Regions from separate parts of the uncultured Gordonia sp. genome, predicted to be linked through region 1. Evidence: predicted binding sites of a transcription regulator. Region 1 holds the regulator's gene; each other region holds the start of a gene.
The links. Region 1 encodes LexA, which represses DNA repair genes until DNA is damaged. Its sites were predicted from a motif close to CGAACANNTGTTCG; they were not measured.
Positions count from the first base shown of each region.

Region 1 (9,575 bases):
CTTCCGCGGAGGCCGCCGTATTCGAGACCGCCCGAAGGTCATCGATCTCGCGCTGGAAATCCTCCACCGAATCGAACGATCGGTACACCGACGCGAAGCGCAGATAGGCCACCTCATCGAGGTCGCGCAGCGGGCGCAGGATGGCCAATCCAACCTCGTTGCTGGGGATCTCGGCCGCACCCGATGCCCGGATGGCCTCCTCCACCTGCTGGGCGAGCAACGCCAGCGAATCCTCGTCGACGTGTCGGCCCTGGCAGGCCCGACGCACGCCGCGCATCACCTTCTCGCGGCTGAAAGGTTCGGTGACTCCGTTACGTTTGACCACCGAGAGCACCGCGCTCTCGACGGTGGAGAAGCGGCGGCCGCATTCCTGACAGGCCCGCCTGCGCCGGATCGCCTGCCCTTCGTCGGCGACACGTGAGTCGATGACCTTGGTGTCCTCGTTGCGGCAAAACGGGCAGCGCATGTTGTCCTCATGACCGTCGAGGGGCGCGCCGGCGCACCGCGGAACGGTCACACCGTGTCGGTTTCCGACTGGACCCTGTGGCATGAGAATACCGCCGATCAGCAGAGCGCTCGATGCACCCCTGACAGCGGACACCCCGTCGCAGCGCCGGTGCCTGCTCTCCGCGGCGTGGTCACGGTTCATCTGAATCGGGCTCATCGGTATCGGGGCACGAGCAGCGGCTGACCGGGGACCACGCCGGACGAGGCGAGGTCGTTGAGCTCACGAATCCGCTCGACCACCGCTTCGACGGGGTATCCCGGGGCGACCCGGGCGGCCACCGACGACAACGACTCCCCCGAGCGCACGTACACGACCGCGGTGCCGGTGGGATCGGGCGCCACCGCGTCGGCATAGTTGTTGCCGACGATGACCAGCACCCAGACACCTGCCGCGAGCAGGGCACCCACCAGGACTGCGGTCGCGGACGCGCGGCGCCGGGCGATCGTCTCCCATGAAGCGATCTGGCGTGGGTCATGCCCCGGTGCGGTGCAGCGCGTCCCGGCCGGAACCGGTGTCCGGTGGCCGGACCGGCGCGGACCGGCGCCGTGATGCCCGGCCGGTCGCAGCGGAGCGAGCCGGTCATGAGTGGATGTCGTGCGGCGGGCGGGTTCTGCGAATGTCGCGGCCATGGCCACCACCTCCGAGGTTGTTCGACGGGCATTCGGTGTTCGAGTTGTTCGATCAGTTGTTCGATGAACTGATGTTCGATTTGTACCACGGGGGTGCGACAAAGTCGCGCGGATCTCGAACAAACGTTTGGTAAGCAGGCGAAAGTTCGTCTAGGCTGGCGATCGAACATCTCGACGAATCACGCCAAAAAAGCTTGACCGGCAGGCTTGACCGACAGGAGAGAACATCCATGAGTGACAAGACCGGAGAACCGTCCGGCACACCCGATGTCGCTGTGGCAGAGGAATCGCTGACTCCGCGTCAGCGTGCCGTGCTCGAGGTTATCCGGGCCTCTGTGCGTGAGCGTGGCTACCCGCCCAGCATTCGTGAGATCGGCGACGAGGTCGGTTTGGCGTCCACGTCGTCGGTGGCCCATCAGCTGCGCACGCTCGAACGCAAGGGGCTGCTCAAACGCGATCACAATCGTCCGCGCGCGGTCAACGTCCAGGATTCCGACCACTCGCCGACCAAGCCCACCGTGGTCGACTCGAGTCTGCCGGAGCCCACATTCGTGCCGGTCCTCGGCCGGATCGCCGCCGGTGGCCCGATCCTCGCGGAAGAGGCTGTGGAGGACGTGTTTCCACTACCGCGCGAGTTGGTGGGCGAGGGTTCACTGTTCATGCTGCGCGTCGTCGGTGAGTCGATGATCGACGCCGCCATCTGCGACGGTGACTGGGTGGTCGTGCGCCAGCAGAACGTCGCCGACAACGGCGACATCGTCGCGGCGATGATCGACGGCGAGGCCACCGTCAAGACCTTCAAACGCAAAGACGGACACGTCTGGCTGATGCCACACAACGTCCACTTCCAGCCGATCCCCGGTGACGACGCGGCCATCCTCGGCAAGGTCGTCACCGTTATGCGCCGCGTTTGACGAAGGCCCACAGACACGAAGGCCCCCAGACACGAAGGCCCCCAGACACGAATCGAACTCGCCCGGAACACTTTCCGGGCGAGTTCGATTCGTCTCCGCAGGACCTACAGCAGAATTGCGGCCGCCGCCGTCCGCGCGGCCTCCGGGTCTTCCGCTGCGAGAGCCGCTTCGGCGGCTTCACGGCACTGGTCACTGGTTGTCTGCGACAGCCGCGCACCCACCGCCGCGGCGGCGACCGGTGCGCTCGAAAGCGAGGTGACCCCGAGTCCGACCAGGACGCACGCCAGCAACGGATCGGCTGCCGCCTCACCGCACACGCCGACGGGTTTGCCGAGATCCTTGCCCGCCCGGGCGACGTTGGCCACCAGATTCAGCACCGCGGGCTGCCACGGATCGGTGAACGCGGCGAGTTCGGCCGACATCCGGTCGGCGGCCATCGTGTACTGCGTCAGGTCGTTGGTGCCGATCGAGACGAAGTCGACCTTGGACAGGATCGCGGGTGCGAGTACCGCTGCGGCGGGGATCTCGATCATCACACCCGCAACGAGCCCGCGGCCGCGTACCTCGGCGGCGAATTCCTCGGCCTCACCCGCCCCGGCGATCATCGGTGCCATCACCCACGGTGTGACACTTGCGTTCTCGGCGGCCCGGGCGATCGCGTCGAGCTGGTGGGTACGGATCTCGGGGTGGACCGAGGCGATCCGGTTGCCACGGACGCCCATCGCGGGGTTCGGCTCATGCTCCTGCGACACGAACTTCAGCGGCTTGTCCGACCCGGCGTCAAGCGTCCGGATCACCACCTTGTGACCATCGAAGGCATCGATCACCTCCCTGTACAGAGCGGCCTGCTCGTCGACCGACGGCTCGTCGGCCCTGTCGAGAAAGGCGAGCTCCGTACGGAACAGACCCACTCCTTCAACGGGATGATCAGTGGCCGCCCGGGCCGACGTACCGTCGGCAACATTCGCGAGGATCGAGACGCTGTGGCCGTCGGCCGTACGACCGGGACCTGACCATGCGGCCGCCGCCTGAGCAATCCGACGACTCTCCTCGACACGCGACCGTGCCTGTTCCGCATCGGGTTCGATCTCGATGACGCCGGTGGTGCCGTCGACCAGGATCGTGGTGCCCGCCGCCACGTCGGCGAGCTCGGAGACTGCCACGACGCACGGGATGCCCAGCTGGCGCGCGATGATCGCGGTATGGCTGGTCGGTCCGCCGAGCCTGGTCACCAGCGCGGTGACCAGGGACGGGTCGAGCCCCGCGGTATCGGCAGGTGCCAGATCGTCGGCGACCAGGATCGACGGCGTATCGGGCACCGGCACACCGGGTTCGGGCACGCCGAGCAGTTCTGCCACCACCCGGTCACGCACATCGTTGAGGTCGGTCACGCGTTCTGCCATCAGTCCACCCAGTTTGGTGAACAGTGCCGCGAACTCCTCGGTTGCTGCGATCGCCGCAGCCGGAGCCCGCACGCCCTTGGCGATCCGCTTCTTGGCCGCACCCACCCAGCCACGATCCTCGGCGAGCCCCGCGGTCGCGGACAGGACCTCTGCGGCCACACCACTGGAATGCGACGCCCGCTCACGCAGCCGTCCCGCGACGGCGGCAGCGGCTTCGGTGAACCGATTCGCCTCGGCGTCACGCTCACCCTCGGGTACGTCGGCGGAGCCGGACGGCGAATATACCGGACGCTCGCCCGGCCACAATGCCGGCCCGTAGGCGATGCCGCCGACGACGGGCGTTCCCTTGAGTGCTGTTGTGGGCATGGTCCACCATCCTTGTGACGTGGCGGTCCCTCACTCCGGCACCGCAGCTGCGAGGAACCTTCGAGACTACGAGTCAGCATGTGACTCAGCTAACAGTTCGGTGAATCAAGACTCGCAGGCAGTTGCGGTTCTGTCAACAGAGTCGGACACACTCATACACAAACCCACAGATCGGCCACGCCGCGTACTCGCCATGCGAATCTACCCACGAAATCGCTCATCACGGACCTCTTCTGTGATTTACACTACATTTGTGCCTTGACTTGAACCAGAGACAAGCGTAAACACAGTGATATCAACAACTAAATCAAACGTAGCTCACACAAACTCACACCAATGATCGGGCAACTCAAGCCGATACACACCTTCTGGTATGTGGTGTTATGTGGTTCTGGAGGGAACGATCAGAAGAAGGTCGAGCCCTACCGACCGGACGCGGTCGAAGTCCAGGGGTGTCAAACCCTGACCAATGAAAAGTCCAGGGGTGTCAAACCCTGGCCAATGAGCTGCCCCATCAACGAACGGAGTGCGCGTGTACGCGGAGGAACGTCAGCAGGCGATCGCCGACGAGGTGCGCCGCATCGGTCGCGCCTCGGTCGCCGATCTCGCCGGCCGGTTCTCCGTCACCAGTGAAACCGTCCGCAGGGATCTGGCCACGCTCGAACGCGCCGGTCATCTACAACGCGTCCACGGTGGTGCTGTGCGGCCCGGCCTCATCCGCGTCGTCGCCGAGCAAGGCCTCGATGTCCGGGAGACCACGCACGTCGACCGCAAGCTCGCGATAGGAACGGCGGCGATGAAGTTCCTGCCACCGAACGGCGGGTCAGTGCTCTTCGACGCGGGCACCACGACGTTTCAGGCCGCGATGGCACTTCCCCACGGCCACGGCCTCACGTTGATCACCAACAGCATCCCTATCGCGGGTGTGCTGACCAACCACTCCGACGGCTTCGTCCACGCTGTCGGCGGTCGGGTGCGCGGCCTGACCCAGGCCACCGTCGGCGCCGATACCGTCGCCGCCATCGCACGCCTGCGGGTATCGACGGCGTTCATCGGCACCAACGCGATCACCACGCGCCACGGCCTCTCGACACCCTATCCCGAGGAGGCAGCCGTCAAACGCGCGATGGTGTCGTCTGCGGATCAGGTTGTGGTGCTTGCAGATTCATCAAAGATGGGCCGGGAGGACCTCGTCCGCTTCGCCTCCCTCGACGAGGTCGACGTTCTCATCACCGACTCGACGGTCAGCCCGACGGACGCCGCCGAACTCGCCGACCACGGAATCGAGGTTGTTCTCGCATGACCGCCGCACCCGACAGCTCCGCTCACTTCGACATCGTGACGCTCACGGCCAACCCCAGTCTGGACCGCACCCTGGAATTGCCGGGCGTCCTGCAGCGCGGCGAGGTGCAGCGTGCCGCCGGCTCCCGCGCCGAACCGGGCGGCAAGGGCGTCAACGTCTCGCGGGTCGCCGCGGAGGCGGGAGTGCCCACGCTGGCGCTGCTTCCCGGTCGCGACGGTGACCCGCTGCTCGCCGCACTCAATGACGTCGGATTGCCGTACCGGACCATGCCCGTCGACGGCGAGATCCGGTCCAACCTCACCATCGCCGAACCCGACGGCACCACCACCAAGATCAACGCGCCCGGGGTGGCTCTCGACACCGATCAGGCGCGGCGCCTGACCGAACTCGTGCTCGAACACGCCGCGTCGGCGGCGTGGGTGGCGCTGTGCGGATCGCTGCCACCGGGCCTGCCCGACAACTGGTACCGGACGCTCCTCGACGCCCTGGCCGACCTGCCGTGCCGTGTCGCCGTCGACACTTCCGGGCCGCCGCTGGTCGCTGCCGCCGGCGGACGGTCGGACCTGCTCAAACCCAATGACGAAGAGCTCGCCGAGGTCACCGGTGCGGACTCCGCAGTTCTCAAATCGGCTGCGGCAGCAGGAGATCTGGCACCGATAGTCGCTGCTGCGACCGAATTGTCCGCCCGCACCGGAGGTTCGGTGCTGGCCACGCTGGGTGCGGCGGGCGCGGTGCTCACCACCGCATCCGGCAGCTGGGCGGCGATCCCGCCACCCACTGTCACCCGAAGCACCGTCGGCGCCGGCGACTCGTCACTGGCCGGTTACGTCCTGGCCGCATTGCGAGGTGAGCCCGAACCCGAGCGGCTGCGTTCGGCCGTCGCCTACGGTGCGGCGGCGGCCGGGCTGGCCGGTACCCAGCCGCCATCGCCGGCTCAGCTCGATCTCGAGCGAGTCGTCCTCACCGAACTGACCCCGATCCGCTGACGCTCCCCTTTCGCAGAGGAACCCCGACAAAGGAAGACCCCATGGCACAACAGATCATCACCGTCGACACGGTGCGGCTCGATGTCGACGCCGGTGCCGATCCACCGGCGGTGATCGGCTTTCTCGCTGGAGCGCTCGGCGAGGCAGGCCGCACCACGGACGCCTCGGACCTCGTCGAGGCCGCCCTGGCCCGGGAAGCCAAGTCGGCGACCGGGTTGCCCGGCGGCATCGCCATCCCGCATGCCCGCGCCGAATCGGTCACCGAAGCGAGCCTGGCTATGGCCCGGCTCGCGCCCAAGGTCGACTTCGGAGCACCGGACGGACCGGCGGACATCGTCTTCCTCATCGCCGCACCGGCGGGTGGGGGCAGCGAGCACATGAAGCTGCTCAGTGCGCTGGCCCGCGCCCTGGTGCGGCCCGACTTCGTCGCGGATCTGCGTTCGGCCGAAACCCCCGAACGCATCGTCGAACTCGTGGACGGGGCGATCACTCCGGCGCCCAAGAAGACCGCTGCTCCTGCCGCCGCAGCAGCGTCGGCCACAGCGGCGCCGGCAGCGGTGACCCCCACCGCGACAACCGAGACGGCACCGGCAGCTTCCGACAAGCCGTCGATCGTCGCGATCACCGCGTGCCCCACCGGCATCGCCCACACCTACATGGCCGCCGACGCACTCAAGTACGCGGCCGAGCGGGCCGGTGTCGAGTTTCACGTCGAAACGCAAGGATCCTCGGCGACAACGCCTTTCGATCCGAAGGTGATCTCGGATGCGGGCGCGGTCATCTTCGCCACCGATGTCGGCGTCAAGGGCAAGGAGCGGTTCGCGGGCAAACCCGTGATCGCCTCCGGCGTCAAACGGGCCATCAACGAGCCGGACAAGATGATCGCCGAAGCCGTTGCGGCGGCGGGTGATCCGAATGCCGCACGAGTGGCCGGAGCAGAAGGCGGCGCCGCCGACGACGTGGCACCGGCCGGCGGCGGCGTCGGACTGGGCGGGCAGACCCGACAGGCATTGATGACCGGCGTCAGCTACATGATCCCGTTCGTCGCCGCCGGCGGCCTGCTCATCGCACTCGGCTTCCTGCTCGCCGGGTACGAGATCGGCAAGTCCACCCTCGACCCGGGCGGTTCGCTGTCCGACGGCGCCTACATCGCGCTGCACAACACCATCACCAATCTGCCCGACGGCGGCATCGGCACCTACCTGGGTGCGGTGAGCTTCGCCATCGGCGGCGCGGCCCTCGGCCTGGCCGTACCGGTTCTTGCCGCATACATCGCGTTCGCAATCGCCGACCGGCCCGGCATCGCCCCCGGTTTCGTGGCCGGTCTGGTGTCGGTCGCCATCGGCGCGAACTTCCTCGGTGCGCTGCTCGGTGGTCTCATAGCCGGTGTGGTGTGCCTGTGGATCGCCCGAATCCCGCTGCCTCAGTGGGCGCGTGGCCTACAGCCGGTGGTGATCATCCCCTTGCTCGGCAGCGCAGCGGTCGGCGGTGTGCTGTACATGGTGCTCGGCAGGCCGCTGTCGTGGCTGATGGACAGGCTCAACGACGGCCTCGATTCGATGTCCGGCGGTTCGGCTGTCGCACTCGGAATCGTGCTCGGACTGATGATGTGCTTCGACCTCGGCGGCCCGCTCAACAAGTCGGCATACCTGTTCGCCACCGCCGGAATCGCCTCGGCCACCGCCGGCGACGCGCAGTACCAGATCATGGCCGCGGTGATGTGCGCCGGCATGGTGCCACCGCTGGCGATGGCCCTGTCGACCGTGCTGCGGCCGGGCCTGTATTCGGACCCGGAGAAGGAGAACGGCAAAGCCGCCTGGCTGCTGGGCGCGTCGTTCATCTCCGAGGGCGCGATCCCGTTCGCGGCGACCGATCCCCTGCGGGTGATCCCGTCGACGATGCTCGGCGGAGCCGTCACCGGCGCACTGTGCATGGCATTCGGCGTGGAGCTGCGCGCACCGCACGGCGGCGTGTTCGTGTTCTTCGCGATGAACAACTGGGGCCTGTTCCTCGTGGCTCTTCTCGCCGGCACCGTCGTCTCCGGGCTGGCCGTCACCGCGGCCAAACAATTCTGGAAGCCCAGCAACAAGTCCGGCGATACCGCGCAACCGCAGACGGTCGCGGCCTGACCCGCCTACGATCGCAGCAACCCGCCATACCCCACTGAATACCGCTCAATTGAAGGAGAAATATCTCATGCCCAGCACCACCGTCACCGTCGGATCCGCGGTCGGCCTGCACGCCCGCCCCGCCACCATCATCGCCGAGGCCGCCGCGGAAACCGGGCAGTCGGTCACCATCGGCCTCGAAGGCGAAGAGCCCGTGGACGCCGGTTCGGCCCTGCTGATCATGACCCTCGGTGCGGAGAAGGGCACTCCCGTGGTCATCAGCGCCGACGATCAGGCCACCGTCGACGCGATCGCCGCGATCGTCGCCAAGGATCTCGACGCCGAATAGCCTGTCGTCCTGATGGTTCCGGCCCGTCACGCATTGTGCGTGACGGGCCGGAACCGTTCGTTCTGGGCGGCGAGTGCTAAGACACCCGCAACTCGGCGAGCTCACCGGCCATCGACGCCGGCACCCGTACCCGCATGACGGTGCCCTGTGCGTCGTGGTCGGTCGAGAGCACCTCGCCGTCGCGGTGGATGCGGGAGACCACGTCGCCGCGGCTGAACGGCACCGCGATCGTCACCTCAACGTCGCCGCGCGCGATCTCGGTGCGGATTCGGTCGAACAACTCGGGGAGCCCCTCCCCGGTCTGCGCCGAGACGAACATCGCGCCGCCGAGCATGCCACGCAGTTCGGTACGCCGGGTCTCGTCGATCGCGTCGATCTTGTTGACCACCAGCAGCTCCGGCGGAGCGGCGGAGCCCTCGTCGGCGACGACCTCGTTGATCACCCGGCGTACCGCCGAGATCTGTTCGAGCGGAAAGGGATCCGACCCGTCGACGACATGCAGGAGCAGATCGGCATCGACGACCTCCTCAAGCGTCGACCGGAACGCCTCTACGAGTTGAGTAGGCAGGTGCCGTACGAATCCGACGGTGTCGGTGAACACAACCTGACGTCCGTCTGTGAGAGTGGCGCGGCGAGTGGTGGGATCAAGGGTGGCGAACAGCGCATCCTGAACCAGGACACCGGATCCGGTCATCGCGTTGACGAGGCTGGACTTGCCCGCGTTGGTGTAGCCGGCGACCGTGATCTTGGGAATCGAACTCCGTTGCCGCGCAGCGCGTTTGGTTGTCCGTGCGGTCTTCATCTCGCGGATCTCGCGGCGCAACTTGGCCATCCGTTCCCGGATGCGGCGGCGATCGGTCTCGATCTTGGTCTCGCCGGGGCCACGCAGGCCCACGCCACCGTTGCTGCCGGCCCGGCCACCGGCCTGGCGCGACATGGACTCACCCCAGCCGCGCAGCCTCGGGAGCATGTACTCCATCTGGGCGAGTGACACCTGCGCCTTACCCTC
Region 1 covers NZ_CALLZT010000139.1:9,875-19,449, reverse strand. Annotated here, with positions in the region: gene nrdR (transcriptional regulator NrdR) at 1-466, opposite strand, end outside; gene Q0627_RS12750 (LysM peptidoglycan-binding domain-containing protein) at 661-1,137, opposite strand; gene lexA (transcriptional repressor LexA) at 1,368-2,051, shown strand; gene ptsP (phosphoenolpyruvate--protein phosphotransferase) at 2,156-3,820, opposite strand; gene Q0627_RS12735 (DeoR/GlpR family DNA-binding transcription regulator) at 4,353-5,123, shown strand; gene Q0627_RS12730 (1-phosphofructokinase family hexose kinase) at 5,120-6,109, shown strand; gene Q0627_RS12725 (fructose-specific PTS transporter subunit EIIC) at 6,151-8,238, shown strand; gene Q0627_RS12720 (HPr family phosphocarrier protein) at 8,306-8,566, shown strand; gene hflX (GTPase HflX) at 8,643-9,575, opposite strand, start outside.

Region 2 (3,516 bases), on a different contig from region 1:
ATCATCATGATCCTGATCAACTTCGGTCTGTCGTCGCTGGCGACGTATCTGGAGAAGCGTCTGCGCACCGGCCGCCGCAAGGTGGCCGCCGTCGATCCTGACGAGGTCGATATCGCCGCATCGGAGAACCTGCCCACCTTCGGAACCAAGTAGCGCCCGCACAGACGAACGAGGCCGGGACTACAGGACGAACTGCTTGCGCCCTGTAGTCCCGGCCTTGACATTCGGGTGGGGCCCGTCACGATCGGGTGCCCAGCACCTCTGTCACCACGTCGATCACCGTCGACTGGTCGTAGCCGCGCCGCGACAGCACGCCGGCAAGCCTGCGGAACGCCTTGTCACGTTCGGCGCGGTCGGTGAGATCCACGCGCATCGCGGCCAGCTTCTTCGTGGCCATCGACACGGCGTTGACCCGCTCTGCATCCGGGCTGATGTCGCCGAGCGCCTCGTCGATGACCTCGGCGTCGATCCCTTTGGAACGCAGCTCCTGTTTGAGTGCGATCCGCCCCCTGCCGCTGTACGCATGTCGCGACCGTACCCATTCGGCGGCGAAATCGGCGTCGTCGAGCAATCCTGCACGGTCGAGCCGGGCCATCACGTCCTCGACGACATCGTCGGCAAAACCTCTGCGCAACAGCCGCTCCCGCATTTCGTGGCGACTGCGCGCCCGGACTCCGAGAAGCCGGAGCGCCACGTCCCACGGGGAGGCGGTGCGCCCGGTCTCAGCGTCTGCGGTCATCGTCAGAATTCAACCGGCGCGGGAGCCACGTCATCGTCGTCGAGAACCGCGCCGATGCCGAGCTTCTCCTTGATCTTCTTCTCGATCTCGTCGGCCGTCTCCGGGTTCTCCTTGAGATAGTTGCGGGCGTTCTCCTTGCCCTGACCGAGCTGATCGCCCTCGTAGGTGTACCAGGATCCCGACTTACGGATGAAGCCCTCGGCCACGCCGAGGTCGATCAGCGAACCCTCCTTGCTGATGCCATGTCCGTAGAGGATGTCGAACTCGGCCTGCTTGAACGGCGGCGCCACCTTGTTCTTGACCACCTTGACGCGGGTGCGGTTACCGACCGCGTCGGTGCCGTCCTTGAGTGTCTCGATGCGCCGCACATCCAGGCGCACCGACGAGTAGAACTTCAATGCCTTACCGCCCGTGGTGGTTTCGGGGGAGCCGAACATCACACCGATCTTCTCGCGGAGCTGGTTGATGAAGATGGCGGTGGTGTTGGACTGGTTGAGCGCCGAGGTCATCTTGCGCAGCGCCTGGCTCATCAAACGAGCCTGCAGACCGACGTGGCTGTCGCCCATCTCACCCTCGATCTCAGCCTTGGGCACCAGCGCCGCGACCGAGTCGATGACCAGGATGTCGAGTGCGCCCGACCGGATCAGCATGTCAGCGATTTCCAGGGCCTGCTCGCCGGTGTCCGGCTGGGACACCAGCAGCGCGTCGGTATCGACGCCTAGCTTGGCCGCGTAGTCGGGATCGAGCGCATGCTCGGCATCGATGAAGGCGGCGATACCGCCCTGCGCCTGAGCATTGGCCACCGCATGCAGCGCCACCGTCGTCTTACCCGAGGACTCCGGACCGTAGATCTCCACGACACGACCACGGGGCAGCCCACCGATACCCAGCGCGATATCGAGGGCGATCGAGCCGGTCGGGATGACTTCGAGAGGTTGACGGGCCTCCTGCCCGAGCCGCATGACCGAGCCCTTGCCGAAGTTCTTGTCGATCTGTGCGAGCGCGAGGTCGAGTGCCTTCTCACGATCGTGAGTCGGTGCCATTGTGTCTCCTCTGGTCGGTACCGGGTTGGCCTTGGTGCTGCCGCGTTTACGTGTCTGCTGTGTTGACCGGGGTTTGCCCGAAGCTGTGGTTGCCATCGCCCCGCACACTATCCGGAGGGTCTGACAATCAGCCTCCGGCGTGCCGGGACTGCCTTGCTCTAGCCGAACATCGCTCTGCCGAACATCCGGCGTTTATCGAACATCAGTATGAACGAACGAATGTTCTATTGGCAATACTGGCACGGCCCCCGATACCCGGCAAACAGAGTTTCCACAGGCCAAGGTTCTCCACAGGCCGAGGTTCTCCACAGGCGAAGGTCTCCACAGGCGAAGGTCTTCACTGGTCGGGGCCTTCACAGGCATCGAGTGCGGGCTACCAGCGTTCGCGGGGCACGTCGAAGTCGCGGCAGATTGCGACCCATACCGTGCGGGGGTCGCGGCCGTCCTCGATGGCCTGCGCACCGGTCCGGCCGCCGAACTCGATGAGAACGTGGTCGGTGAGAATCGAATCGGCCGTCTGCACACCGAACTGAGCGTTCATCAACTCGGTGAACTCCGTCAGTCGCACGGCGTCGAGCCTATCGGTGTACGGTCCGCCGGTGCGGCACCCGATCTCCCCAGAACCCGATTGACTACCGTCACCGGATCGACGGTCCCCCTGGCTGATGCCGCGACCGACGCGGCCCGGTCCGCATATCCCGGGTCGTCGAGGACGGTACGCACGGCACCGGTCACCGTGTCCGCGGTGACGGGCCGGACGAGTTCTCCCACACCGATCCGGCTCACCCGGTTGGCCAGTTCCCACTGATCACCGCCACCGGGGATGGTGACCACCGGAACGCCGTGAGTCAGACTCTTGGCCAGAATTCCGTGACCGCCACCGCAGATCAATACGTCGACCGCACCCGAGGCCAGCAGCTGATCCTGACGGGCCAGGCCCGCCACCACGGCACCGGCCGGAAGCCCGGCTCCGACACAGATCGCCGCCACGGTCGAATCGTCGATGCCGAGCCCGGACACCACCACGCGGACATCACGGCGCAATCCGGCGAGTCCGCCGAGCACGTGGTCGATCATGTCGCCGGCGCCGGTGGCGGCGGTGGACGGTGCCACCATGATCAGCGGCCCGTCACCCCCCGGGACCGTGAATATCTCGTCCGTAGGTTCCCACAGCAGCGGACCGACGATGTGGGTCCGCTCGGGCCAGTCCGGGCGGCGTACCTCCAGCGCGGGCAGCGTGGCCACCAGTCGGGCGGCGGGTGCCGGAGTTCCGGGCAATCCGATCGATGTCCGGGCACTCGACCGCTGACGCTCGCCGAGCCGGATCGACCGCGCGGTGGCGACCCGCATCAGCGAATCCCGTAGCCTGCCTTGCAGTCCGGTCCCCACTGCGAGGCCCGAACCCACCGGAGGCAGGCCACGCGATGCGTCGTACAGCGGGTGCGGCGAGCATTCCACCCACGGGATTCCGGCGAGTTCGGCTCCCCAACCACCGCCGACGGTGATGGCATCGGAGACGACCAGATCAATATGCTCCGCCACCAGGGACGGCTCCAGCGCACACGCGATGCGTGCGGCACGTCCACTGAGCTTGTCTCCCGCATCACCGTCGTCGTCATCTGCGAGCGCGGTCAGCCCGGGTAACTCCAGTGTCCGTATACCGCGCCGCGAGGCCTCGTCCAGCCAGCGTCTGCCGGTATAGACGACAACCCCATACCCGGCGGCGTCGAACAA
Region 2 covers NZ_CALLZT010000167.1:9-3,524, forward strand. Annotated here, with positions in the region: partial or broken gene Q0627_RS15860 (amino acid ABC transporter permease) at 1-153, shown strand, start outside; gene Q0627_RS15865 (regulatory protein RecX) at 239-739, opposite strand; gene recA (recombinase RecA) at 742-1,782, opposite strand; gene Q0627_RS15875 (DUF3046 domain-containing protein) at 2,156-2,350, opposite strand; gene Q0627_RS15880 (nucleotide disphospho-sugar-binding domain-containing protein) at 2,341-3,516, opposite strand, start outside.
Region 2: recA (recombinase RecA) is a predicted target of LexA. The motif match lies at 1,995-2,008, and genes of this name have one in related genera.

Region 3 (9,575 bases), on a different contig from region 1:
TGTACGCGGGGCCGGGGCTCCGACGCAGCTCAAAACGGTGGCGGGTTGGCTTCGTCCCATTTGCGCTGGTCGTCGGCCAGTTTGGTGATCCGTTTCTGGCGGGCGGTGTCGAGGGATGCTCGGGCGGGGTGGTCGGGGTCGCGGTGTGGGATGAGGCCAGGGAACAGGGTGCGGCCAGTGAAGAAGGCGGCGTGGAACTCGTGGCCGGTGGGGGATTGGAACCAGCCGTGGCCTAGGTCGTCTTGGTAGTCCTGCCAGCTCGTGAACGTCTTGATGCGGTGGTGGAAGCGGCAGAGTGGTTTGAGGTTGGTGAGGACTGTTTGACCGCCTTGGGTGGGGTTGCGGTGGTCGAAGGGAGTGGTGTGGTCGATGTCGGCTTTCCAGACCGGGGAGTTGCAGCCGGGGAAGGTGCAGCACAACTCCCCTGCCTTGACCAGGTTGATCAGCTTCTTGCTGGGGGTGTACCTGGTGGGCTGCCGGTCGGCTTGCTTGGTGTGGGTGTTGAGGTAGCTGCGTTCGGCTTCGACGACCATCGTGCGCAGGGTGGCGGCGTCGATGATGCCGTGGCCGTCGAGAAAGCCCGGGTCGTTGTCCAGGCCGAGCAGGGTCGACAGGTTGACCACGATGTGAAACACCGGGCGTGCACCCGAACCGCATCCGTCGACACCGCATCCGTCGATCGAGTGCCGTCGCGAGCGGTCGGCGGCGGGAGCAGTGTCGGTGGGCTCGTGAACGTCGTCTTTGACGGGCATCGCGATGCACGCCTCGCACAGGCACGGCAGGACGGTCCGGCCCTTGGCCAAGGCCACCAGGGCGTCGGCGCGGCGTTGTTGTTTGGTGCGGGGGTCGGCTGAATGCACCGACCCTGCCATCGTATTCAACTTCGCGTCGACGGCGGCGCCGTCGATCGCAGGCAACGACGCGCCAAGTCGGGAATTGCCTCGGGCAAAACGGTCCGGGGTGATGGTCACCTTGCGGCCGGCCTTGATGCGTTCGGTTTGTCTACGATCGGCTTCCGGATCCCACCGGGCGATCAACGAATCGACCAGGGTGTTGAAGCGGCGGGTGGACATCGGCGGATTCTCTTGAATTGCTATCGCCAGATGTGCGTCGATGTCCTCGATCGCCTCCGGTGAGCACAGGTCGGTGCGTGCGACCGCCGACAGGAACCTGTCGAGATCGATGCGGCCTTCGGCCAGGGTGTAGGAGGTGAATATCAGACGGTAGCGGGCGGCGTCGCCGGCGATGACCAGGGCTTTGGCACGGGCAGGGGTGATGGTCAGCACGGCGCCAACTTCGGCGATCGCTTGTTCGAGGCCGTCCGGACCGAAATCAGCATGCGGGTCTTTGCCCGCGGAAACCGAATCCAACATCTGCCCCGGGGTGCGTTCACCCGAGTCGATCAGACTGCGTTCGTAGGCATAGTCTTCGGCGCGTTCGTCATGAATCATGCTGGCCGCGCGCATCATCCGGTACTGCGCGACAGCGATGTTCGAGGCGCAATGGGCCAGCACCTCCACCAGTTCGGTGGCCGACAGATCGTTGTCTCCGGCCAGCCGGCGGGCCATCGGCACGCGGCGGTGCGGCAACGTGCCGTTGGCGCCCGAGTCGCTGTCGTCGTAGTCGTTGTATGCTTCACCCCAAGCCATGACTCGACTATATATTCGAGACACATGTTTTTCATCAGATATTGAGGAAGTGAGGAGGAATCGTCCGATCGGACGACAGTCCCAGGAGACACCGCCGATCGACCGCCAATTGTCGTACCGCGCAGGCATACTGCGCTTGTGAAGAAGATCCTGTACGTCGACCTCGACAACACCCTCGTCAACTTCCAGTCCGGCATCGACAGGCTGTCCGCCGCCGACCTCGCCACCTACGACGGCCACTACGACGACGCCCCCGGCATCTTCGCACTCATGGACCCACTCCCCGGCGCCATCGAGGCCTTCAACGAGCTCAGCGAACTGTTTGACGCCTACATCCTGTCGACGGCGCCCTGGGACAACCCGTCGGCATGGACCGACAAACTGCTGTGGGTACACCAACACATCGGCGCCGACGAGGGCACGCCTGCCTATAAGCGGCTGATCCTGTCGCACCGCAAGCACCTCAACGCCGGCGACTACATCATCGACGACCGCACCAAGAACGGTGTCAGCGAATTCCAAGGCGTCCACATCCATTTCGGGCAACCCGGATTCGAGACGTGGGAACAGGTCGTCGAACACATGCGGCCACTGGCGTAACGAGAGCTCGTTGCGGCCGGAATGTCGGACCCCTCGGGCATGATGGGCGCCATGATCTTCGACAGGGTGGTGGGTGCGGTTGCGGAAGCCAAGGGTGGACATCCGCTGGCTTCGGCGACGGTTGTGGTGCCCAATCATGCGGCGGGGCGGGATGTGTTGCACGCGTTGGCACGTGCGGGGGCCGTAGCCAACACGAGCATCGTGACGGCGGGGCAGATTGTGGAGCAGTTGGCGGCGCCGGTCCTCTCACCTCGGCAGGCGTTGCCGTATCCGCTGCTCGAGGCGGCAGTCGCGCGGGTGCTCGACGAACGGCCCGGCGTATTCAAGGAGGTGGCGGAGGCGCCGATCACGGCGCAGGCACTGGCGCAGGCGTCGTGGCAGCTCACCGAACTGGCCGAGCCGCGGATCGAGAACCCGACACCACTCGTCGACGACCTGTTGCGCATTCACCGCGAAGCGCTGGACGACGAGCTCACCGGCAGGTACTTCCTCAAGCATGAGGCGTATGCGGCAGCGGAAGCCGCGGCGTCGTCGCTGACCAACGTGGTGGTGTTCGCACCGACCCGCGACAATCCGGCGCTCGACGGGCTGCTCGACACCCTCAGCGCCGGGGGCACCGTCATCGAAACCGATGGCGACGTCCTGCCGACGCAGATCATCCATACCTCCGACGCCGACGACGAGGTGCGGGCGGTGGTGCGGCTGATCCGCAAACATCTCGCGGCCGGAACACCCGGGCACCGCATCGGCGTCTACTACCCCACCCCCGACCCGTATCTCGGCTTGCTGCACGAACATCTGCCCGCCGGCCGGATCACGTTCAACGCGCCGCTGCACCACACGCTCGCCGATCGGCCCGCCGTGCGAGCCCTGCTCGGGTTGCTGAGCATCGATCCAGCGATCATGCCGCGGCGTGATATTCTCGACTTCTTCGCCGAAGGCGTGCTGCGTCGCCCGCAGGTTCCGGGAGCCGAAAGACCGGTCAGTCAACGCAAACTCGAACTCATCACGCGCGAACACCGCAAGATCGTCGGCGGCGACGACTGGCACCGGCTCCCCGAACCACTCCCCGACGACTCCTACGTCGGCGACACGTTTCCCGATGAGACCGCGGCCCTGTACGACCACATCATGTCGCTGAAAGCCGACCTCGTCGCACTCGGTGAAGCCAACACCTGGCACCAGGCGTCCGAGCAATTGATCATGCTGCTGGACAGTAGATTTCACGGGTCATCCGAGCACGTGGCGACCGACATCGTGACGCTGCGCCAGGACTCTGCCGCCCTTGCTTTCATGGACGAGTTCGCGCCACCACCGACCATCGAACGCATCCGCGACGCCGTGGGCGTCCGCATCGATTCACATGGCGGCAAACACGGGAAGTCCGGTACCGGCGTCACCGTCGGCGCACTCGCCGACGCCGCCGGCCGGGACCTCGACGTCGTCGTCATCCTGGGCGCGGCGGAGGGATTGCTGCCGGTGCCGCGACGCGAAGACCCGTTGCTGCCTGCCGAACTCACCGGACACACCCCCGGCGACGCTATGGACGCTCAACATCGCAACTACCGGGCTGCACTCGCGACAGCCCGAACCGAACGAGTGGTCACCTTCCCCCGCGGCAGCCTGCGTGGAGGTGCCGAACGGGTACCGAGCCGCTGGTTGCTGCCCGCGCTCGGCGCACTCGCCGGCACCGCTGTCGACGTCGTCGGCTGGCAGAAGCAAACCCAGGGTGCCGACCGGATCGTCGTCGTCGAATCCTTTGATGTGGCAGCTCAAAACGCGAATCCTAGGATCGGAGCGTCAGCGGCGTCGGAAACCGAATGGCGGCTGCGTGCGCTCGCCGCGGTACCCGCCGAACAGCGGCAGACGGTTCTCACCGATCCGATCGTCTGCTCCGGAATGCGGATGCGCAGCGACCGGCTGCGAGGCAGGTTCACCCGATTCAACGGCAACGTGCACGACGTCCGCGATCTGCTCACCGTCTTCGATAATCCGGTGTCGCCCACCAGACTTGAGGACTGGGTGAAGAGCCCGTACCGCTTCTTCCTCACCAGTGTGCTCGGCGCGAAGGAACTTCCCGACCCCGACGAGGCCACCGAAATCGACGCGCTCACCCGCGGAAATCTCATCCACACCATCCTCGAACGGTATGTTATCGGCACTATTGACGGTGCAGCACAATCACTTTCCAGGCTCACCGACATCGCCGACGATGTACTCGGCAGCGCCGAACGAGACAATCCCGGGTGGCTCGGGCACCTGTGGGCCCGGGCACGCGGCACCATCATGTACGACCTGCGCGAATGGCACAGGCTCGACACCGAGGACCACTCCGACGGCTGGACCCCGACCCACGCCGAGCATTCCTTCGGGCTTCCACCCAAGGGCCGGCCGTACTCCGAGCCACACGTAAACCCCGCCATCACTCACGATCTCGGCGACACCACCATCGCCTTCCGGGGTTCGGTCGACCGCATCGACAAGCACCGCGATGGCCGGGTCCGCGTCACCGACTACAAATCGGGACAGCGCAAGCCGTACAGGGACATCAGCCCCGACAGTCCCACCCATGACGGGACTCATTTCCAGCTACCCGTATACGGCCTGCTCGCAAAGACTTTCGGCGACACTGTGAGTGCCCGCTACTGGTTCATCACCGGCAAAGGCGGATTCGATGAGATCGGCTACGCGCTCACCCGCGATGTCGAAGACATCCTCACCGGCGACCTGCAGTTGGTGCACGACATGATCCGCGCCGGCTACTTTCCACCCCGCACCCCCGACACCTGGTGGGCCGATCCCATTCTCGACCTCGTCGGCAAAGCCGGCCTGCAACGCGCCTGGGCCAACCTCGAGCACGTTCCCGAGATCACCGACTACGTCGCGAAATACGGAGCCGCGCAATCATGACCGCACACGGAACCACCATCGAAGAAGATCTCGACGACGCAGATGCCCGCACCCGCATCACCGAGGACACCACCGCCACCCTATTCGTCGAAGCCGGTGCCGGCAGCGGAAAAACCCACTCGCTGGTGCAACGGATCTGTCATCTCGTACTCACCGACGGCATCGAGCTCGATCGGATCGCCGCGATCACGTTCACCGAGAAGGCGGCAGCCGAACTGCGTGAGCGGGTCCGTGTCGAACTCGCCGGACACACTTCTCCCGAGTCGGAACGGGCTCTGCGACAACTCGATACCGCAGCCATCGGTACCCTGCACGGCTTCGCCGCCCGCATCATCGGCGAACATCCACTCGAAGCGAGGGTTCCACCACGCATCCAGGTTGTCGACGCCATGGGTTCGCAACTGTCGTTCCAGCGTCGCTGGCAACGGATGCAGCAACTGCTATTCACCGACGAGGCGCCCGATGTCGTGGCCGAGGCCATGCACATCCTCATCGCCACCGGTGTGTCGGTCAACCAGATACGCACTCTCGCAGACGGTCTCGACCGCAACTGGGACCGGCTCGACCCCAGCGGACAGCTGCCGGATGTCGAGGACGCCGATATCGGAATCATCGTGCGGGAGGCCGAATCCATCTGCGGTTGCCTCACCGACTGCCGCGACGAAACCGACAACCTGGCCCGTCAGGTGCACCTGCTGCAAGAATTGCTGATCCCATTGCGCGAGGCGACGGACGCCACCGGGTGGATACCGATCGTCGCCTATTGCCCCGGACCCGGCAACGGCGGCAAGGGCGCCAACTGGGTGGGCGGCACCGCGCAGGTCAAGGAGATCAAGGCCCGCATCAAGGACCTGCGGGACAAGCTGATCCCCGGTGTTCTGAACGGTCTTCTCGACGGGGCATTGCGGATCGTCGTCGACTACATGTCGGGGCTGATCCGCGAGGAGGCCGACGAACGGCGCCGTACCGGGCAGTTGGAGTTTCACGACCTGCTCGTCCACGCAGCGGAGGTCCTGAGGGAGTCGTCCGTCGCCGCGGCCACCCATGAGCGGTACCAGCGGATCCTGCTGGACGAGTTCCAGGACACCGACCCGCTCCAGCTCAAACTGGCGCAGCGGATCGTAGCCGGCGCCGGCGCCACAGACACTACCGGCGCGGGCGCCGCAGATACTACCGGCAGGCTGTTCACCGTGGGTGATCCCAAGCAGTCGATCTACAGATTCCGGCGCGCCGACATCGCGGCGTATATGGGTGCGCGCGAACAGGTTCCGGTAGGTGATATGGTTCAGCTGACCACCAACTTCCGGTCCACCCGCGCCGTCATCGACTGGGTGAACCGGGTATTCGGCAGGCTCGTGCAGGCGCAGGGACACGTGCAGGCCGGGTACGTCGAACTGGCCCCGCGCCCCGACCGGCCGCAGCGCGCGACCTATTGGGGTCCGGCACCTTTCGTGTTCTCCGACAACAGTGACCCCACCCCCGACGAGATCGGACTGAGCAAGGCCGATCTTCCGCGCACGCGCGAGGCCCGCGATGTGGCCCGCATCATCGCCACCGCCACCGAGGAGGGCTGGTGCCATGAGAAGCGTCGGGGCCCACGCGACTACGATCATGTGCCATTGAAGTGGAGCGATATCTGCATTCTCATCCCGTCGCGTGCGGTGCTGCCGTTCCTGGAGAAGAGCCTTGACGCGGCGGGAGTCGAATTCCGTTCCGAGGCATCGAGTCTGGTCTATTCGACACAGGAGGTGCACGACCTGCTGGTGACCTGCCGAGCGCTGGCCAACACCGCCGATTCGGCGGCCATCGTCGCAGCCCTGCGTACTCCGCTGTTCGGCTGCGGCGACGACGACCTGCTGCGGTGGCGACGCGCCGGGGGACGGTGGATCATCCACCTCGACCCACCTGACGGACTCGCCGATTCACCTGTGGCACAGGCATTCACATACCTCAAAGGACTGTCACGGGAGATCGGTGGCCTGAACCCGGGTGCGCTGTTGTCGCGGCTGGCCACCGACCGGCGCGTGTTCGAGGTGTCGATGGACTCGCCGCGGCATCGCGACGTGTGGCGGCGGCTGCGGTTCGTCATCGACCAGGCCCACGCCTGGTATGCCGAGGACCGGGGCAGTCTGCGCGACTACCTCGACTGGGCGGCCACCCAATCCGACGAGAACGCCCGCGTCGCCGAGACCGTGCTCCCCGAGATCGGGGTGAACGCGGTGCGCATCATGACCATTCACGCCGCCAAAGGTCTACAGTTCCCGATGGTGATCGTGGCCGGGATGAGTGGCGGCTTCCGCACCGATTCCGAACCGGTGCTGTGGGATTCGTCCGACGCCCTGCAGGCGTACGCGAGCAAAGCTGTGCGCACCGCCGGATACGACGCCGCGGACGCAGCGGAGGATGCGCACACCGCGGCCGAGAAGGTCCGGTTGCTGTATGTGGCCTGCACACGCGCCGAGAGTCACCTCGCAGTGTCCGGATATATGGGCTCCCGGAGTTGCTGGGGCGCTATCCTCGCCGACGGACTCGACGACACCGACGCCGTCATGCCCGAACTCGTCGACGCCCGCCGCCGGGACGAGGACACCCCCACCGGTGCCGAACCGCAGAGCTGGGACGACTGGCTGGCCGAAACCGAACGGGTGGCCGATATGTCGGCCCGCCGGTCGTCGTATTCTGCGACGCACCTTGCCCATCGCGAAACCGATTCCGCAGCAATGCTGCTCGATTCCTACACCGCGGGTGGTCTCATCGCCTCCGGTCGTCCCACCCCGATCGCCGGTGGAACGGGTAGCAAGCAAAGCGGACCGTTGCTCGGCATCGCCCTACACACGGTTCTTGAAGCGGTATCGCTCGCTGACGGCACCGACGACGCTTTCCGGGAGACCGCCCGCCGCATCGCAGGCGAATATGGCCTGGCCGACGTGGATTTCTTTGTGGACCTTGCCTGTTCGGCGATCGCAGCCGATCCCGTACAGCACGCGGGAATGCGCCCTCATTGGCAGGAGATGCAGCTCGCCGGGATCGGTCCCGACGGGACGACCGTCATCGAAGGCGTGGCCGACCTGGTCTACCGCGACGACGACGGGGCCCTCGTCATCGTCGACTACAAGACCGATGTGGGCGTGAAACAGGAGACGCTGGAAGCATATTGGGCGCAACTGTCCATCTACGCCGACCTGATCCGGCAGGCCACCGGTGAGTACGTCAGCCGCCTGGAATTGGTCTTCTGTCGCCCCGGCGATGCCGTCGTAGTCTCGCGCTCGTTCAGTCGGTGAGTTTCCAGCCGGCGCTCGCGCCCTGACGTTCCCAGAACTGCGCGAACAGTCCACCCGCGGTGAGGAGTTCGCCGGGGGTGCCCTGTTCGGCGATCTGTCCGTCGTCGATCACGATCACCTGATCGGCGTGCCGGATACCGGCCTGCCGGTGGGCGACGATGATGCGGGTGCGCGCCACGTCATCGGCAGACAGCGCATCCACGACGGCGCGTTCGTTCTCGTTGTCGAGGGCACTGGTGGCCTCGTCGATCAGCAGCACCGGCGCCGGCTTGAGCAGGGCGCGGGCGATGCTGATGCGCTGGCGTTCGCCTCCCGAGAGCACCGAGCCGCCCTCGCCGACCTCCGAACCCAGGCCGTCGGGCAGGCGGCCGATGATCTCATCGACGCGAGCGAGACGTGTTGCGGCCGCGACACGTTCAGGACCGGCCGACGGGTCGCCGGCGAGGACGTTCTCCTCGATGGTGCCCTGGATCAGATACGGCTCCTGGAACACCACACTCGACAACGCCCGTCGCGCCGGCAGTTCAAGGGTGGCCACGTCGACACCGTCAAACAGGATGCGGCCGGACTGCGGCTCGTGCAGGCCCGCGATCAGCCCGAGGATCGTCGACTTGCCCGACCCTGAGGCACCGATAATGGCTGTGGCCGAACCGGATTCGATGGTCAGATTCAGATTCGCCAGGATCGGCCGATCGTCGCCGTAGCCGAAGGTGACATTCTCGAACACGATCCGAGGGGCCGTCCGGAGATCGGCCTTGGCTGCCGAACCCTCTTGTGGTCCATCGGTTTCCGCGTTGAGAACCGAACCGATCCGGTTCAGCGTCAGGCGGGTGGTCTCCAGACCCGCGCCGAGTTCGGCGAGAATCGTGAACGGTTCGAGGTAACGTACCGCCACCACGATCAGCGCCACCGACTCGGCCGGGGACAGATCGCCGCGCACTGTCAGCCAGGCGGCAGTACCGGCGAGCGCGAACAACGCCACCTGGCTTGCGACACTGAAGATCACCTGGCCCGGGATCTGGAACAGCAGCAGCTTGGTCATCGCGCCGTGCTGGCGGTCCAGAGCATCGCCGACGAGGCTACGTTCGGGTTCGGCGCGCCGCGATACCCGCAACGCCTCCTGAGTGCGGGCGAA
Region 3 covers NZ_CALLZT010000056.1:16,410-25,984, reverse strand. Annotated here, with positions in the region: gene Q0627_RS04495 (HNH endonuclease signature motif containing protein) at 30-1,649, opposite strand; gene Q0627_RS04490 (5' nucleotidase, NT5C type) at 1,788-2,249, shown strand; gene Q0627_RS04485 (PD-(D/E)XK nuclease family protein) at 2,301-5,159, shown strand; gene Q0627_RS04480 (exodeoxyribonuclease V subunit beta) at 5,156-8,440, shown strand; gene Q0627_RS04475 (ABC transporter ATP-binding protein) at 8,430-9,575, opposite strand, start outside.
Region 3: Q0627_RS04495 (HNH endonuclease signature motif containing protein) is a predicted target of LexA. The motif match lies at 1,654-1,667, and genes of this name have one in related genera.

Region 4 (9,575 bases), on a different contig from region 1:
GGCAGCATCCGGTACGTCGGCCGAGCGGCTCATTCGGTGAGGGACCAGCGATCCATGTTCCAGCCGGTCCCGTTGCGGCCGTGGCCGGGAACCACGTGGGCGACCCGGCCACCGGAGCGGTACACCCGGGGCGTGACGACCAGCGGGATCGACATCATCGACGACCAGGCGCCGGTCTCGATGGTGCGGACGGCATCGAGCTGACCGGTGGCGGAGGTCACCACGCTCAGCGTGTCGACCGCCTGCGACACCTGGGGGTCGTCGGCGCCGGCGAGGTTCAACGGGTCTCCGGCACGTAGCCGGTATGAGTCCCGGATCGGGCTGGTCGCGCCGGTCGCGGCAAATCCGGAGCCGCTGCTGATCAGCAACGCGTCGGCCCGTTTACCCAAAGCGGTCGGCGCGAGGTCGTCGGAGCCTACGTCGGTCACCTCGATCCCCGCCTTGCGGCACGATCCGGTGATCGCGGCGACCAGCGCCTGGTCGCGGGCGTGGGGCGTGCGGTAACCGATCCGGACCTTCGCCCGGAAGCCGGTGCCGGCGCTCGAGCTGACGCCCTGCGCACCCGAGGCCGCGGCCTGACCGAGCAGTTCGCGGGCACCGATGATGTCCGGGCGTGCGTAACGCAGGCCGACCTGACCGTTGAGCTGTGCGGCCAAACTGTCGCCCGGCACCTGGGTGCGCAGATTCCACACCGGCGAACCCGCACCGAATTGTGTGGCTATGGCGGGCCGGGGCACGCACAGCGCGAAGGCCTGACGTACCCGGACATCGGGGAACACCCCACGCTGGGACAGCACCAGCTCGTCGATCGACAACGACGTCGTGGCCACAGGCCCAGCGGAAGCCGGGGCCTTGCTCGTGGCCGAGTTGGAGATCTCACCGTCGACGATGCCGTCCGCGACATCGGCGACATCGAAGTCTCCTGAGGTCAACGCCGCCAGATCGTGGCGTGCCCCCCGGATGGCGATGCGCGTGGCGGCCGGGGCATCGCCCCACCATTTGTCGTTGGGGACCAGGACCAGACCTTCGGCGGCGTCGGCGGCCGAGATCCGGAACGGGCCCGACGCCGGAAAGTCGGCCGGCTCCAGTTCACCGTTGGGGAACGTGAACCCCGTGTTCCAGGCCTTGGCGAGTTTGCCGATCCTGGCGGGATTGCCGCCGCGGATGGCGGCGACGACATCGGCGACCCCGGCCTTGCGTGCGACGACGTGCGCCGGCAGCAGGGTCCCGGCACCGAACAGCGACAACCAGTCCCGGTAGACGCGGCCCGCCGCGAAAACGACGGTGGCGGTCTTGGCGCCGGCCCGGCAGTCGACGTTCCGGACGTCGCGGTACCCGGCAGTGGTCGCCGGTGTGAAACCGGGGAAGCGCCCGCTCATCGCAGCCCATGCCAGCAGCAGGTCGTCACAGTCCATGGGGGTGCCGTCGGAGAACACCGCCTGCGGCGAGAAGACGTACCGGAGGGTGAGCGGTGCCTGCGAGATGGCGGTGACCGTACCCACGTCGCGGTCAGGCATCACCTGACCGTTGTTGCCGAGCAGACTGAACCCGGGCAGCACCCGTGTCACGGCCATCAGCGCACCATCGGAGTTCCCGGTGACGGTGTTGGCGTTGTAGGTGGTCAGGCCCGCATCAACGACATAGTCGATGGTGGGTGGCCGGCTCTCGCCCGAGCAGGCGGTCACCACTCCGGCACCGGTGACGAGGCCGAGCACCAGGGCGAGCAGACGCACGACGGTCCGTCCGGGTCTTGCTGTCATACCGGCGACGTTATCGGTTCTGACCCCGGCTCCTGCGCTTCCCGGCCGGTACGGCCGTGTCGCGGTCGTCGGACTGCGCCCGCCGACCCGCCCGCCCGGCGCTCGTGCGACGTTCGGCGAGCTCCGGTTCACCGGCCTCGATGCGGGCACGGCGGGCCAGCACCTTGCCGGTGTGTGCCTTGACGTCCGAGCGCATCTCCTTGAGCGTCACCAGCAGCGGCGCGGCCAGGAAGATCGACGAATAGGTGCCGACGAGCACGCCGACGAACTGGATCAGCGCCAGGTCCTTGAGGGTACCCACGCCCAGCAGCCACACGGCGATGATCATCAGCGCGATGATCGGCAGCACCGAGATGACGGTGGTGTTGATCGAGCGCATCAGGGTCTGGTTGACGGCCAGGTTGGTCTGTTCGGCATATGTGCGTCGCGTGGTGCGCAGGAAGCCGCGAGTATTCTCGGCGACCTTGTCGAACACCACCACCGTGTCGTAGATGGAGAAGCCGAGGATGGTCAGCAAGCCGATCACCGTCGCCGGCGTGACCTCCCAGCCGACGATCGAATAGATACCGGCGGTGAACACCATGTCCAGGAACAGCGACGCCATCGCCGCGATCGACATCTCCCGATCGAAGCGGACCGCGATGTACACGAACACGATCACCAGGAACACGACGAGCGCGATCAGCATCTTCTTGGTGATCTCCCCACCCCAGGTGGAGCTCACATCCGACGAGGAGACGTCGTCGGCGGTGATGGACGAGCTGAACCTGTCGGCAAGTGCGGTGGTGATCCGGACGGTCTGGTCCTGGTCCAGGTGCTCGGACCGGAGCTGGATGGTGGCGCTGGAACCGCTGCCCGCGGACTGCACGCTGTCCGGTTCTTTGCCGAAGGTGTCCGAGTACACGGTTTCGACGGCGTCGCGGGTGACCTCGGCGGAGGCCGGGACCGCAATCTGGGTGCCGCCCTCGAAATCGATACCGAAGGTGAAACCGCGCACAAGGATCGACAGACCGCAGACGGCGATCATGATCAGCGTGACGATGTACCACGTGCGCCGTTTGGCGATGATGTCGAAGGCGCCGGTACCGGTGTACAGGCGCGAGAAGAACGACCGATTCTTGTCGGCGACGAAGTCGGCCTCGGTCGCGCCGGCGGCTCCTTCCAGGGCACTCTCGTCGGAAGTCGACGGATCGGCGCTGTCACTGATGTTGTTGGGAGTGGTCACCGGACCGCTCCTTCCCCGGCCTCGGCCGCTTTAACCGCTGCTTGTGCCCGTGCCGCAGCCTTGCGCTGCGCGGCGACCTCACTGACCGCGCCAAGGCCGTTGACCTTGGGCTGCGACAGGAACGGCGACCTGGTGGCGAGCACCACCAGCGGGTGGGTCACCAGGAACACCACGACGACGTCGAGCACGGTGGTCAGGCCCAAGGTGAACGCGAAACCGCGAACCTCGCCGACGGCCAGGATGTAGATGACGACGGCGGCGATGAGGCTGACCATGTTGCCGGTCCAGATGGTGCGTCGCGCGCTGACCCAGCCGCGCGGGACCGCCGATCTGAACGTTCTGCCCTCGCGTATCTCGTCCTTGATGCGTTCGAAGTAGACGACGAACGAGTCGGCGGTCATACCGATACCGATGATGAGGCCGGCGATACCGGCCAGGTCGAGGGTGAACCCGATCCACCGGCCCAGCAGCACGATGATGCCGTACACCTGCAGACCGGCCAGGACCAGTGACAGGAAGGTGAGCACGCCGAGCATCCGGTAGTACGCCAGCGCGTACAGCAGGCACGCGATCAGGCCGACCGCGCCGGCGATCAGGCCCGCCCGCAGCGACTCCTTGCCGAGGGTCGCCGACACGGTCTCGGCGTCGGAGGCCTCGAAAGACAGCGGCAGCGAACCGTACTTGAGGACGTTGGCCAGGTCCTTGGACGAACTCTGGTTGAACGATCCGGTGATCTCGGTCTGACGGGTGGTGATGGCACCGTTGATGCTGGGCGCCGACACGACCTCGGTGTCGAGGGTGAACGCGGTCTGCTTGCCGATGTTCTTGCCGGTGTACTCGGGCCAGAAATTGCGGGCCTTGCCCTTGAACTCGACCATAACGACCCATTCGCCGCGGTCGTTGGTGCCCGCGGAGGCGCTCGCGATGTCACGGCCGTCGATGATCTGCGGTTCCATCAGGTATACCTGGGTGCCGTCCTGCGAACAGGCCACCAGGTACTGGTCGGGCAGGTCGTTGCCGCGCAGCGGGTCGTTGAACTCGGGTGAGCAGTCCATCTTGGCCATTTGTGCGGTCAGTTCCGCGATCCGCTTCTGGTCGGCGTTCGCCGGGGCCTGCCGCAGCTTGCGCTGCTCCTCGATCGCGGCCTGGGCGGCTTTGCGCTCGGCCTCGGTGCCCTGCGCCGGGGTCTTGCCGTCGTCGCCGTCCTTGGTGTCCTTCTCATCCGTTTTCTGGGGGACTGCGGCCTGCACCGTGGTGACCGGCCGCACGTACAGCCGGGCGGTCTGTCCCAGCGTGCGGGCTTGCTTTCCGTCGTTGCCGGGGACGGTGATCACCAGGTTGTTGCCGTTGACGACCACTTCGGAACCGGCGACGCCGAGCCCGTTGACGCGCTTTTCAATGATCTGTTTGGCCTGGTCGAGCTGATCTTTCGACGGAGTCTTACCGTCCGGGGTGCGGGCGGTCAGCGTGACCCGGGTGCCGCCCTGCAGGTCGATGCCCAGTTTCGGCTCCGCCGATCCGCCGCCGGTGAAGAACACCAGCCCGTACACGACGGCGAGGAGGACGAGAAAGGCGGTCAACGGTTTCCACGGCGAAACCTCGTTGCGAGGTCCCGGCCGCTTGGCCGTACGGCGAGGTGTGCTCACTGCTGTTCAGGTCTCCTTCGACCGCGGGCGGTGTCAATCGGACCGCACGAGACCGACCGTCGGTCGACGGCCGGTGGGCGGGTTCTTCCTGGGCTTGTCTTCAGTAGCTGGTGTCGGGGCCAGCCGGTTCGGGCGGGAGATCGAACGTCCGCCAGACGGGTCACTTCTCCAGATCGGGACGCTTTCCGGCGATGTCGGTGTCTGCCGGTGCGTCGTCCTCGTCAAGGTAGTCGTCGGTGACGAAATCGTCATCGTCATCGTCGTCGTCATCGAGATCGTCGAGGTAGGAGGTCGATACCGCACCCGGGTAGGTTTCGGCGGCGTCCTCGGTCTGCACAACGCGCATGATCGCCAGCCGGTTCCAGCGGGTGACCACTCCGGTCGCGATCTCCACGTCGATGTAGTCGCTGTTGTCGGCGTCGACGACGGTACCGAACAAGCCCGATGTCAGCTGTAGACGCGTGCCCACCGACACGTCGTTCTGCATCTCCTGCATTTCCTGCATCCGCTTCTTCTGCTTGCGGATGCTGATGAACATGAAGCCGGCCATGAGGGCCAGCATCAGGGGGAAAAGTAGCTCCATGGTGTGCGCTTCGATCCTTGAGGTGTCGTGTCGTCAGGTGATTCGGGCCGCGTTCATCCACGCGGGAAGCGGCCCGACCTCTCCCCCTAGTGTGCCATGACCCGTACGGGCCCCGATTCCACGCCCGCGCGCCCGGGGCCGATGCCGCCCGGCACAGCACGATCAGAGCTCGTCGAACAGGGACCCGGTGGCGTCGTCGCGGGCCCGGACCGCGAAGGTCGCGTTCAGGGCGCCCGCCGGGGGTGTCAGTCCCAGATGCTGCCACGCCGCGGCGGTGGCCACCCGTCCGCGCGGCGTGCGGGCGATCATCCCCGCCCGCACCAGGAACGGTTCACACACCTCTTCGACGGTGGCCGGCTCCTCACCGACCGCCACCGCGAGCGTGGACACACCGACCGGTCCCCCACCGAAACCGCGGATCAGCGCGCCCAGCACGGCGCGATCGAGCCGGTCGAAGCCGAGATCGTCGACGTCGTACACGGCCAGCGCCGCACGAGCGACGGCGACGGTGACCTTGCCGTCGCCGCGGACCTCTGCGTAGTCGCGGACCCGCCGCAGCAGCCGGTTGGCGATCCGGGGCGTGCCGCGGGAGCGTCGGGCGATCTCGGTGGCCGCGTCGGGTCGCATCACGATGCCGAGGATGCCCGCCGACCGGCGCAGTACCCGGACCAGCTCATCGGTCTCGTAGAACTCCATGTGCGCGGTGAAACCGAAGCGGTCGCGCAGCGGCCCGGTCAGCGCACCGGACCGGGTGGTGGCGCCGACCAGAGTGAACGGCGCGACATCGAGCGGAATCGATGTGGCACCGGGCCCTTTGCCGACCACCACGTCGACGCGGAAGTCCTCCATCGCCAGATACAGCATCTCCTCGGCCGGCCGGGCGATGCGGTGGATCTCGTCGATGAACAGCACATCGCCCTCGACCAGGTTGGACAGCATCGCCGCCAGGTCGCCGGCACGTTCGAGTGCGGGTCCCGATGTGACGCGGATCGCCGCTCCCATCTCCGAGGCGATGATCATTGCCAAGGAGGTCTTGCCGAGGCCGGGCGGGCCCGACAGCAGGATGTGGTCGGGAGTACTGCCGCGGCCCTTGGCACCCTGCAACACCAGCTCCAGCTGTTCACACACCTTCGGCTGGCCGATGAAGTCGGCCAGCGACCGTGGCCGCAGGCCTGCGTCGAAATCCTTGTCTCCGGGTATCGGGGACGCATCGATCTCCGAGAACTGTCCCGGCGCGTCGTCGTGCTCGTCCATCACGGCCTCCCGACGCCCGTCATGATGTCTTGCCGAGGCAGCTGAGCGCGGCGCGTAGCGCGGTGGACGCGTCGGCGCCGGGGTTGTCGGCGAGCACGGACTGCACGGCCTTGTCGGCGGCGGCCACGGTGAAACCCAGACCGACCAGCGCCTCGGTCACCTGTCCGCGCAATGGTCCGCCCGCGGAATCGGTGCCCTGTCCTACTGCGCCGACCGGAAGGTCGACCTTGTCACGCAGTTCGACGACGAGCCGTTCGGCGACCCGCTTACCGATCCCCGGCACCGACATGAGTGCTTTGGTGTCCGAATCGGCCAGCGCCCGCCGCAGTGCGTCCGGTTCGAGGACGGCCAGGGTGGCCATCGCCAGTCTCGGTCCCACCCCGGTCACCGTCTGCAACAGCCCGAACAGCGAGCGTGCGTCCGGGTCGACGAACCCGTACAGGGTCATCGAGTCCTCGCGCACGATCATCGTGGTGAGCAAGGTGGTCTCGACACCGCGACGTACCGTGGCCAGCGTCGGCGGTGTGACCAGGACGCGGTATCCGACGCCGGCGCAGTCAATGACGACGTGGTCGAGCGCGACGTCGATCACCGGGCCCCGGACGGACGCGATCATCGGGCACTTCCTGCGGCCTGAGTACTTCCGGCGGCCTGGGCGAGGCGGGCGCGGTGCCGGGCGGCGAGGACGTCGGCGCGGTGTTTGGCCTCCTCCATCCGTTCGGCCATCGGGCCGCGCCAGCAGTGGCAGATGGCCAGCGCGAGCGCGTCGGCGGCGTCGGCGGGTCTGGGTTTGGTCTGCATGCCGAGAATCCGGGTCACCATGGTGGTGACCTGGGCCTTGTCTGCCCGGCCGCTGCCGGTGACCGCGGCCTTGACCTCGGACGGGGTGTGGAATCGCACCGGAATGTCGCGCTGGCCGGCGGCGAGGGCGATCACTCCCCCGGCCTGGGCGGTACCCATCGCCGTCGATACCTGGTTCTGGGCGAACACCCGCTCGATGGCGACGACGTCGGGCTGATGGACGTCGAGCCAGTGGCACGCGGCGGTGTACACGGCCAGCAACCGCTGCGCGAGGTCCATATCGGTGGGCGTGCGGACAACGTCGACGTCGAGGGCGGTGACCGAACGTCCTTTACCGGATTCGACCAACGCGATACCGCACCTGGTCAAGCCGGGATCCACACCCATCACCCGCACCCGCACACCTCCCGACATAGAGAACAACTGTTCGACATCGTATCGGGTCGGTCGGACACCGCTCCACAACAACACTCCACACTCCGGGCCGGGCACTACCCGGACACCAAAGGCGCCGCCCGTAGGCGGCGCCTTTGGTGGGTATGAGGCTCAGTCGTTCTCGAGTTCGGCGAGCACCTCGTCACTGATGTCGACATTGCTGTACACGTTCTGCACGTCGTCGGAGTCTTCGAGCGCGTCGATCAGTTTGAACACCTTGCGCGCGCCGTCGGCGTCGACCGCCACCTCCACCGAGGCACGGAAGCTCGCCTCGGCGGAGTCGTAGTCGATGCCCGCAGCCTGCAACGCCGAGCGCACCGCGATCAGGTCGGTGGGCTCACTGACGACCTCGAACGTCTCGCCGAGGTCGGTGACCTCCTCGGCACCGGCGTCGAGGACGGCCATCAGCACATCGTCTTCGCTCTGGCCGCCCTTCTCCAGCGTCACCACTCCCTTGCGGGTGAACAGGTACGCCACCGAACCCGGGTCTGCCATGTTGCCGCCGTTGCGGGTCATCGCCGTACGAACCTCACCGGCGGCGCGGTTGCGGTTGTCGGTCAGGCACTCGATGAGGATCGCCACCCCGTTGGGTCCGTAACCCTCGTACATGATGGTCTGCCAGTCGGCGCCGCCGGCCTCTTCACCACCGCCGCGTTTACGGGCGCGTTCGATGTTGTCGTTGGGGACCGACGACTTCTTGGCCTTCTGAATGGCGTCGTAGAGCGTCGGGTTGCCTGCCGGGTCGCCACCACCGGTGCGGGCCGCCACCTCGATGTTCTTGATGAGCTTGGCGAACATCTTGCCGCGTTTGGCGTCGATGACCGCCTTCTTGTGCTTGGTGGTGGCCCATTTGGAATGGCCGCTCATAGTTCTCCCGGTGTCGTCGTTCCCGTTGCGTCGGTGCCCCTGGCAGGCCCGCACGGACGCCTGCTGCGCCCACGTGATGCCATGCCCCATGGGTCGGCGTTCGATCAGGTGTCGATATTACCGACGCCACGATTGCCGCCGGACACCTCCCGAACCATGTCTACGAAATACGCGTGTACCCGGCGGTCCCCGGTCACCTCGGGGTGGAAGGAGGTGGCCAGTACCGCGCCTTGCCGCACGGCGACGATCCGGCCCTGAGCGGGCCCGTCCGGAACCCGCGCGAGCACCTGCACATGCGGCGACACCGACTCGACCCACGGTGCCCGGATGAACACGGCCCGCATCGGAGCGGCATCGGGACCGTCGGTGATCCCCGCGATGTCCAGATCGGTCTCGAAGGATTCGACCTGGCGTCCGAAAGCGTTGCGGCGCACCGTGATATCAAGTGCGTCCAGGTGCTTGGCATCGGGTCTGGTGTCGAGGATGGTGCTCGCGAGCATGATCATCCCGGCGCACGACCCGTAGGCGGGAAGCCCGGCCGCCAGCCGCGCTGCCAGTGGCTCGAACAGGTCGAGGACGGTCAGCAGGTGACTCATCGTGGTCGACTCGCCGCCGGGGATGACCAGACCGTCGACGGCATCGAGTTCAGCGGCCCGACGCACGGTCACGGCGCGTGCACCCGACACTTCCAGGGCCGCCAGATGCTCACGGACATCACCCTGCAACGCCAGGACACCGACAAGTGGCCTGGAGTCGGGGCTGCTGACGTGCGGACCGGTGCTGCCGGGGGCGGTCACTTGTCCTGCCGTGCGTACTGATCCTTCGGCAAGACGCGTCCGACGCGGGCCAGTCCCTCTTGGGTGACCGCAGCCACCATACGGCCCTTGAGGTCGAAGATCCGCCCCTGCGTCAGTGCGCGGCCCCCCGCGGCCGACGGCGACGTCTGGTCGTAGAGCAGCCACTCGTCGGTGCGGAACGGCCGCAGGAACCACATCGCGTGATCG
Region 4 covers NZ_CALLZT010000225.1:417-9,991, reverse strand. Annotated here, with positions in the region: gene Q0627_RS22390 (ABC transporter substrate-binding protein) at 30-1,760, opposite strand; gene secF (protein translocase subunit SecF) at 1,771-2,925, opposite strand; gene secD (protein translocase subunit SecD) at 2,982-4,631, opposite strand; gene yajC (preprotein translocase subunit YajC) at 4,792-5,214, opposite strand; gene ruvB (Holliday junction branch migration DNA helicase RuvB) at 5,377-6,468, opposite strand; gene ruvA (Holliday junction branch migration protein RuvA) at 6,488-7,084, opposite strand; gene ruvC (crossover junction endodeoxyribonuclease RuvC) at 7,081-7,665, opposite strand; gene Q0627_RS22355 (YebC/PmpR family DNA-binding transcriptional regulator) at 7,816-8,571, opposite strand; gene pdxT (pyridoxal 5'-phosphate synthase glutaminase subunit PdxT) at 8,676-9,368, opposite strand; partial or broken gene Q0627_RS22345 (acyl-CoA thioesterase II) at 9,365-9,575, opposite strand, start outside.
Region 4: ruvC (crossover junction endodeoxyribonuclease RuvC) is a predicted target of LexA. The motif match lies at 7,686-7,699, and genes of this name have one in related genera.